DNA from 2 places in the Pseudoalteromonas sp. J2K-J031 genome. Region 2 is predicted to be linked to the other one. Evidence: predicted binding sites of a transcription regulator. Region 2 holds the regulator's gene; the other holds the start of a gene.
What was found. Region 2 encodes FliA, which starts transcription of late flagellar genes. Its sites were predicted from a motif close to CTAAAGNTNNNNNNNNNNNNGCCGATA; they were not measured.
Positions count from the first base shown of each region.

Region 1: the regulator FliA is predicted to act here: its motif matches at 2,711-2,737, upstream of AC3KZC_RS07550 (VC2046/SO_2500 family protein).

Region 1 covers NZ_CM200279.1:1,633,632-1,638,144, forward strand. Annotated here, with positions in the region: gene AC3KZC_RS07530 (response regulator) at 1-851, opposite strand, end outside; gene AC3KZC_RS07535 (M48 family metallopeptidase) at 1,005-1,685, shown strand; tRNA gene AC3KZC_RS07540 (tRNA-Tyr) at 1,755-1,839, opposite strand; tRNA gene AC3KZC_RS07545 (tRNA-Tyr) at 2,576-2,660, opposite strand; gene AC3KZC_RS07550 (VC2046/SO_2500 family protein) at 2,772-3,296, shown strand; gene AC3KZC_RS07555 (YchJ family protein) at 3,342-3,809, opposite strand; gene AC3KZC_RS07560 (SulA-like leucine-rich domain-containing protein) at 4,442-4,513, opposite strand, start outside.
Region 2 covers NZ_CM200279.1:2,635,524-2,640,036, reverse strand. Annotated here, with positions in the region: gene flhF (flagellar biosynthesis GTPase FlhF) at 1-1,347, shown strand, start outside; gene AC3KZC_RS11885 (MinD/ParA family ATP-binding protein) at 1,340-2,197, shown strand; gene AC3KZC_RS11880 (RNA polymerase sigma factor FliA) at 2,244-2,927, shown strand; gene cheY (chemotaxis response regulator CheY) at 2,973-3,356, shown strand; gene AC3KZC_RS11870 (protein phosphatase CheZ) at 3,374-4,144, shown strand; gene AC3KZC_RS11865 (chemotaxis protein CheA) at 4,161-4,513, shown strand, end outside.

The DNA of each region.
Region 1 (4,513 bases), 1.0 Mb from region 2:
TTATTTTCTCGAGCAATATCCGCTAATAAATACTGTCGATTAAAAGAAAAAGGAGAAATGGCAATACTTTGCTTAATGGTTTTAAGCGCTTCTTTGGTTTCGCCAAGTGCCAATAAACAGCGGGCTTTTAAATCATAGGCTTCAACGCGAAAACGATTGCTTTCGAGTATTTCATTACATAACTCAAGCGCACTATCATATTGCTCATTGAGGTGCTCGATTGTTGCCAAAGCAATTAAAGCCCATAAAACACGCTTTTTAGTGACTTCAAGATTAAGTAAATGCTTGGCGTCGGTATATTGTTGTTGTTTGATATAGATATTGGCTAGTAACTGAGCGCAGTACTGACGATAGCGAGGCTGCTCTTTTTGCACCGCTAAAATAAGCTCGATGGCTTCGGCGTACTTTTCTTCTTTTAAAGCGGTCAGCGCATCTTTCATTGCCTGTTTACGTTTATAAACACGGTGGATCCGTGCTTTTAATAACCCTTGAGAAAAAGGCTTAATTAAGTAGTCGTCTGGTTCTGCTTCTACGGCACCTAGCACCATAGGCCGTGTACTTTCACCTGACACTATCATATAAATGGCATCAACGGCTAAGCAGTTTTTTAAACGCAGCTCTTCAAGTAATTGACGGCCATTTTTACCACTGCCTAAATTGTAATCAATAAACAGTAAATCAAACTGAGTTTCAAGACATTGAGATAGCGCTGATTCACCACTGTTAGCAAAATTAATATTTCGCGCGCCAATGCTAAAAAGTAAGCCTTTTAACATGGTTTGGAACGATCGCTGATCATCGACGATAAGGATTTTTTTATCTTGGTAATCTATCAGAGGTTTTGCAGCCATGAATATATTGTAGTTTTCTTTAATTGTTGTCGGTGACTAATAGATAGTAAACTATTTAGCAGCAAGCTGCTGTAATTGCATTTAGATTTTTAAACGTTCGCTGTTTAATTAACCAAAATGTCGGTTAATGAACAAATTGGATAAGGTTGTGGTGTGTCTTCTATTTTATATGAAATTAAAACAAGTAAAAAACGTAAAACGGTCGTAATTAAAATTCAAAAATGCCAAGTAACCGTCTATGCGCCTGTTTTTGTTTCAAAGCATTATTTAGATGAGCTGGTACAAAGTAAGTCTACTTGGATCAATGAACAACTTAATAAACAGCACGCTTTAGTCAAACCTTCTATTTTGACCCGCCAAAATATTTGCTTATTTGGCCAAGACTACCCAATTAATTTTTCCCTCGCTAAACAAAGCCGTTGTTTTTTAATGTTTAATACCCTTGAAGTACAGACTGCGACAAGGGTCAAAGCTTTAGAGCCTTTTCGGATTAAACAAATTCACTCTTTTTTAGCGCAACAGTTAAAGCTGTATTTACAACCACGTTTGGCATTTTATTGCGAGCAAATGAATCTAAAATATCGGCAATTAAAAGTGCAGCATTATCGCAGACGTTGGGGGTCATGTTCGAGCAAAGGAGTATTGAGTTTTAATTTGTTATTGGCACAAACGCCAAGTTGGGTTATCGACTATGTGATTGTGCATGAGTTAGCACACTTGGTGCATCTTAATCATTCAAAGCAGTTTTGGCAGTTAGTTGAGTTACATTATCCAGAGCGAAAACAAGCAGAGCAATGGTTGAAGAATAAAATGTTAGATTTAGAAATTGAATAGATAAAACAGATAGTTATAGTTTTTGAATTATAGCAAGGTTTGAATAATGGATGGTTCAGAAGGTGTAGATGGTGGAGGGAGCTGGATTCGAACCAGCGAAGGCGGAGCCGTCAGATTTACAGTCTGATCCCTTTGGCCACTCGGGAACCCCTCCAGTGCTACGGCGTGCATATTAGCAAAATACGTTTCGCTGTAAAGTCATTTTTTTAAATTAGTGTTTGTTTGCGGTTTAAATGCGCAACTTGCTGTTAATTAAACCAATAGTTGGTTTTTGGAGCTTGTTTTTTACTCAGCGAGTCTAAGGTAGTCAGTTTATTTAATCCGATATTATATCTAACTTTAATGATAAATGAGTTATACCAATCACGATAAGTAAGTGATCAAAAATAGCGTAGGAAAAACGCTTGAAAACAAGGCAGATTTTTTTCGATAAGTAGTTATTCTACAATCAAAAAATCTAACGAAGTTATCGAGTGTTTAAACAAGCTAGGGTGATCAGTTATTTATTACGATTGGTATTATAGAAGCAGGATTGAGTAAAGCTCATATAGAGTTATTGACCGTGAGCCTGATGTGTTTAAAAACAAGTAATGCGGATTAATGCCTTACTAACTGACTATTTCAGCTAACGGTTAAAATAATAACCTAAGATACATGTTTTCTTCAGAAGGGGAGCTTATTAAAACGTGCTGTTTTGCATTCTTTTTTGAAAAGCGGTAAGTAGTAAACCATCTGCCATCACTAAGGTATTGCTTATGATCCGGATGGATAAAATAGCGTGTGATACTGAGGCTGATAAATAGCTAAGTTAATTTACAAAAAATAAAGTTTTGGAAATGAGATAATGAAAGTGAAACTTGAGAAGTGCAAAATAAGAAAAGGAACTGAAGTGGTGGAGGGAGCTGGATTCGAACCAGCGAAGGCTGAGCCGTCAGATTTACAGTCTGATCCCTTTGGCCGCTCGGGAACCCCTCCACTTCAGTGCGTGCATAATAGCAAAAACGTTATTTAAGTAAAGTTAAATCCTAAAGAAAATACGTTTTCGGCCGATAAATTTTATATTGAAGTCGTAAGTGGTGTTTTTTAATGCAAGTTGATGGAATTTTGACTAATGAAATCCAGCTTGGTAACAAGTTAGGTATTTCAGTTAGTGAAAATAGGCGCTCTGATTTTGCATTGATGCTATCAATGCTTTCGGCCGATCCTCTCGATTTTGCGCAATTTCATTTACCATATGAAGAAAAAAAGCCTGCATTTGGTACAATCGAAGACGGTGAAGATTTAAGGTTGAAATTAGGAGCAGGCCCGCAACAGGCGTTAGCGGTAAAACCAATTGATTTTTTGATTGGTGCTGATAATGCTCTGATGGTTCAAGAACAAGGTATAGCGCAGTTAAAACTACAAACTTATTTAAATCCAGAGCCTTTAGCAATCAGAGATGATAAACACTACATCAGTAGCGATATCATCTCAAACTGTAATTTACATGTACAAAAAAGGTATATTGCGCAATCGCAGCCGTTAGGTCATTTGGCAATGAACGCTGCGCAATTTTATGATGATTTAACCAACCCCGATATACACCGACCATTATCAGTTATTCAAGCTTAGGGTGTGTTATTTAAAATAGCTCTCTTACTTCAGCTAGGGTTACAACTAACCATGGCACTTTTTATATTTTTTATCGCTGCCGCAAGGGCAAACATCATTACGGCCTATTTTTATGTCCGTTGTAGGAGTAATCACACCATCAACGTAATACCAAACAGAATCACGTAATTCAAAGTAAGAACGTTCATGTAGTTTACAAAACAAATTTTGATAAAAATAAGTTGCTTCAAACTCTACCCAAGCTTGGTTATCGTGTTGCTCGGTTTTAATTACAGTCAGTGCGACAAATCGGCAGCTATTTGCAAAGTCCGCAATGTCTTGCACTGTATTTTCGGCATGTTTTTCTTGGGCGTAGGTTTGTTGAATATAGGCGGGCTTATTGATGACATAAGCACTAAAGCGCGATCGCATTAACTGCTCAGCAGTGCTCGGCACAGCAGTATTATTAATAAAAGGCTGACAACATTGTTCAAACGCCAGCTCAGATCCACAGTAACACATAATATTTCTCATTTATAAACAGGTTGCCATATTAACTTAACTCACCACTTTTTGGTAAAAGATAGTAAAAGATGATAATCACCGAGGTTAGATGAACACGGAGAAAAGAAAAAGCTTCATTTCTTGGCTTTTCTCGGTGAGCGAAGCCTCGGTGAGCTCGGTGGTAAAAAAGGTTAATCACCGAGGTTAGGATGAACACAGAGAAAAGAAAAAGCTTCATTTTTTGGCTTTTCTCGGTCAGTGAAGCCTCGGTGAGCTCGGTGGTAAAAAAGGTTAACCACCGAGGTTAGGATGAACACAGAGAAAAGAAAAAGCTTCATTTTTTGGCTTTTCTCGGTGAGCTCGGTGGTAAAAAAGGTTAACCACCGAGGTTAGGATGAACACGGAGAAAAGAAAAAGCTTCATTTTTTGGCTTTTCTCGGTCAGCGAAGCCTCGGTGAGCTCGGTGGTAAAAAAGGTTAACCACCGAGGTTAGGATGAACACGGAGAAAAGAAAAAGCTTCATTTTTTGGCTTTTCTCGGTCAGTGAAGCCTCGGTGAGCTCGGTGGTAAAAAAGGTTAATCACCGAGGTTAGGAGGAACACAGAGAAAACTTGTTAGTTGGTTTTGCGTTGTGAGCACTTTCGGATTAAGCAATTACACCGTTAGCATAAAGTAGGGCACTGCTTAGGCTGTTCAGCACGCACAAAGCTATATAATTGAGCCGATATTTTACC
Region 2 (4,513 bases):
GCTGATGCGGTAATTATGTCGAATAAAAAAATGGCTAACGGCGTTGAGATTGTAGCTGCGGTTGATTACGACAGAGCGCCTACCAAAAGCAATGTTAGCCAAGCTTCAAGAGCCCCAATCTCAGAGCGCCAAACAACACAGACAGATAGCATGCAGGGTCAATTTGTTCGCCCTCGTGCAATGCAAGTAAAGCCAGAGCCAGAAGCAAAGGTGGCAGACAGCCTTGAAGCATTATTGAATCGTCAAGCAACTAAGCCACAATCTTCAACTTTATCAAGTATGTTAGAAAAACAACAAAAAGTTTCAACATCGCATTGGTATAAAGGCCCTGAAGAAGATGATTTGATACCTGATACTAAAAAAGTACCAGAAAAGACCGTTGAACCTTTGTTAAATGTTCACCCTCGAAACGATGCTGAAATTAAAGCAATGCGCGATGAAATGTTTGCAATTCGTCAACTATTGGAGCACCAAGTATCTGGTTTAATGTCACAAGACTTAGCTCGTAAAGACCCGACAAAAGCTTACATGGTTGATAGATTAAAAGGCATGGGGATCGGCAGTGAAGTGGCAGAGCAAATGGCGTGTTTTATTCCTGATGATGTGTCAGAGAAAAAAGCATGGCAAGCTTTACTTGAAATGGTACAAAGCCAACTTTATACCAGTAACAATGAAATTTTGCGTAATGGTGGTGTTTTTGCATTGGTGGGCCCAACAGGTGTTGGCAAAACGACCACAGTTGCAAAGTTAGCGGCTTTAGGTGCTCAAAAATTTGGCGCTGATAAAATAGCGCTAATCACAACAGATACTTACCGTATTGGTGCATATGAGCAGCTTGCAACTTATGGTCGAATTATTGGTTGTCCAGTTAAGCAGGTCAAAGATGCAAATGAATTAGCAGAAATGCTTTATCATTTAAGAAATAAGCGTCTAGTATTAATTGACACAGCAGGTATGAGTCAACGAGACTTACGTTTAACAGAGCAGTTGAATACCTTAATGAAAAATGCCAGAGTGGACATTCGCAGCTATTTAGTACTGAGCGCCACAGCGCAACATGAAGTATTGCAAGAAACAGTAAAACACTTCAAAAAGGTACATCTAAGTGGTTGTATATTCACAAAACTTGATGAATGTCTTAGTTTAGGAGAGATTATTAGTATAGCGATTCAAAATCGCCTCCCAATAGGGTATCTTACTAATGGTCAACGGGTTCCTGAGGATATTCGAGTGGCAAATGCAGAAAAACTAGTAAAAAAGGCTGAACAACTGTTCGCAAAACGTGCAAACACGCAATTTAAAAGACATCCAAACTTGGAGTCTCATGCAGTAGGGATGTATGATTAATACAGTTTTAGATCAAGCAAGTGGCCTGCGGAGAATGAATCAAACAAATCAAGCTGTGAAAGTAATTGCAGTGACGGGCGGAAAAGGAGGCGTAGGTAAAACTAATGTCTCGCTTAATATGGCAATCGCAATGGGGCAACAAGGCCAGCGAGTTCTTGTTCTTGATGCGGATTTAGGGCTTGCCAATTGTGATGTTATGCTCGGATTGCGAGTAGAGCGCAATTTATCTCATGTATTGTCTGGTGAATGTGAGCTTGAAGATATTTTAGTTGAAGGGCCTCATGGCATTCGCATAGTACCTGCGTCATCTGGTTCACAGAATATGGTGGAGTTGTCACCTGCAGAACATGCGGGGCTAATCCGTGCTTTTGGTGAACTTAATGCTGACTACGACGTACTAATTGTTGATACTGCAGCGGGTATTTCAGATATGGTATTGAGCTTTTCGCGAGCAGCGCAAGATGTACTTGTAGTGGTCTGTGATGAACCTACGTCGATTACTGATGCTTACGCTTTAATTAAAATTTTAAGTCGCGAGCATGGCGTCTATAAATTTAAAATTGTAGCAAATATGGTGCGTAGTTTACGCGAAGGGCAAGAGCTGTTTGCTAAGTTATCAAAAGTAACAGATCGCTTTTTGGATGTTGCTTTGGAGTTAGTGGCAACGGTGCCATTTGACGAAAATATGCGAAAATCTATTCGCAAGCAAAAAACAATCGTTGATTTATTTCCAAAATCACCGGCAGCCATCGCATTTAAAACTCTTGCAGCCAAAGCTGCTAAATGGCCTATTCCAAATCAACCTTCAGGGCATTTGGAGTTTTTCATCGAAAAATTAGTAAATCGCTGAGGCCTAGTGAGTGAGTAAAGTTTCCGGCTACTGCAATACTGAGCAAATGACCAACCTGATTGAACGACATGTTTCTTTGGTCAAAAGAATAGCTTATCACTTACTTGCCCGCCTACCTTCGAGCGTGCAACTTGATGATCTAACTCAATCAGGCATGATTGGTCTTATTGAGGCTGCAAAAAACTTTGACGGTACAAAAGGTGCAAGTTTTGAAACTTACGCTGGGATCCGTATCCGAGGAGCGATGCTTGATGAGATTCGTAAAGGCGATTGGGTGCCCCGTTCAGTACATAAAAACGCCAGAATGGTCGCTCAAGCTACATCAGAGCTAGAAGCAGAGTTAGGAAGAGAAGTAAAAGACATAGAAGTTGCTGAAAAACTTGATATTACGCTCAATGAATACCATGATATTCTTAATGATGTAAACAGTGGCAGGATTATTGGGATTGAAGACTTAGGTGTAGATGAAGATGTGTTACATAGTGACGATCAAGTTCATGCTTTTGATTCACCTTTTAATCATACTCAAACAGAAAAATTCAACCTTTCACTGGTTGAAGCAATAAAGAGTCTACCTGAGAGAGACGCACTCGTTTTATCACTTTATTACAACGATGAAATGAATTTAAAAGAAATAGGACTTATTCTTGATGTAAGTGAATCAAGGGTTAGTCAGATACATGGTCAGGCAATGGTTAAGCTCAAAGCTAAAATCACTGGCTGGATTTAATTAAGTATTTTGTGAATTTGGTTTTAAACCTCACTGGAGGATGTTTTGGATAAAAACATGAAAATTCTTGTGGTAGATGATTTTTCAACTATGAGAAGAATCATTAAAAATCTGTTAAGAGACTTGGGATTTACCAATGTTCAAGAAGCAGATGATGGGAGCACCGCATTACCAATGTTGCAAAATCAAGAGTTTGATTTTGTTGTAACTGATTGGAATATGCCTGGTATGCAAGGAATTGATTTATTAAGAGCTATTCGTGCTGATGATAAATTAAAGCATTTACCAGTTTTAATGGTTACTGCAGAAGCTAAAAAAGAACAAATTATTGCAGCAGCGCAAGCAGGAGTAAACGGTTATATTGTTAAGCCATTTACAGCAGCTACGTTGAAAACAAAACTGGATAAAGTGTTTGAGCGTTTAGGTTAAACAGGAAGGAGAGCTTCATGTCAGCCAGCGCTGCGCTTCATATTAACCTTGACCAAGCAAGGCATTTGGTTGCATTGCTTGAGCAAGGAGAGCAAGAACAAGCTAATGATTTTTTAATGGAATTGACAGCTGAAGGACAATCAGAACTCTTTGCTGAAGTAGGTAAACTAACTCGTCAATTACATGATTCTCTAAAGAATTTTCAGTTTGATGATAAAATTTCTGAGCTTACCAAAGAATCAATTCCAGACGCTAAGCAGCGACTAAACTATGTCATGGAAATGACAGAGCAAGCTGCAAATAAAACGATGGACGCAATAGAGGCTAGCTTACCTCTTGCTGATAAGTTAAGTGAAGATATAACCAAATTAAAGCCTTCATGGGATCGTTTGATGTCAAGAGATCTTCAATTAGGCGAATTTAAGTTACTTTGTAAAAATTTGGATCATTTTATCCAAAACACTCAATCCAATACCGATCAGTTGCATGGGTTAATGACACAAGTGCTGATGGCTCAAGATTACCAAGATTTAACCGGCCAGGTAATTCGTAGAGTGATTGAGCTCGTTAGAGAAGTTGAAGATAGTTTAATCTCGATGCTAACGGTGTTCGGATCGCCAGTAGATGGTCATAAAGTTGTACATGAGAAAAAAATAGAGGCAACTAAAGTTCATGATAAAGAACTTGATCAAGTTGCGGAAGGACCAATTATTGATGCTGCAGAGCGAGATGATGTGGTTTCGGGTCAAGATGAAGTTGATGACTTATTGTCAAGCTTAGGCTTCTAAATGGGAGAACAGCTGCATGAGCTTTGAAGTTGATGAAGATATTCTGCAGGATTTTTTGGTTGAGGCTGGAGAGATTTTAGAGCTCCTGTCTGAGCAATTGGTTGAATTAGAGAATAATCCAGAAAATACTGACTTATTGAATGCTATTTTCCGAGGCTTTCATACTGTTAAAGGTGGTGCAGGTTTTCTCTCAATGACAGAGTTGGTAGATGCATGTCATGGAGCTGAAAATATTTTTGACGTATTGCGTCAAGGAAAAAGAAAAGTTACATCTGAGTTAATGGATGTAATTCTTCAAGCACTTGATACGATAAATGAAATGTTTGCTAAAATTCAGAATCGTGAACAACCAGAACCAGCCTCACCTGA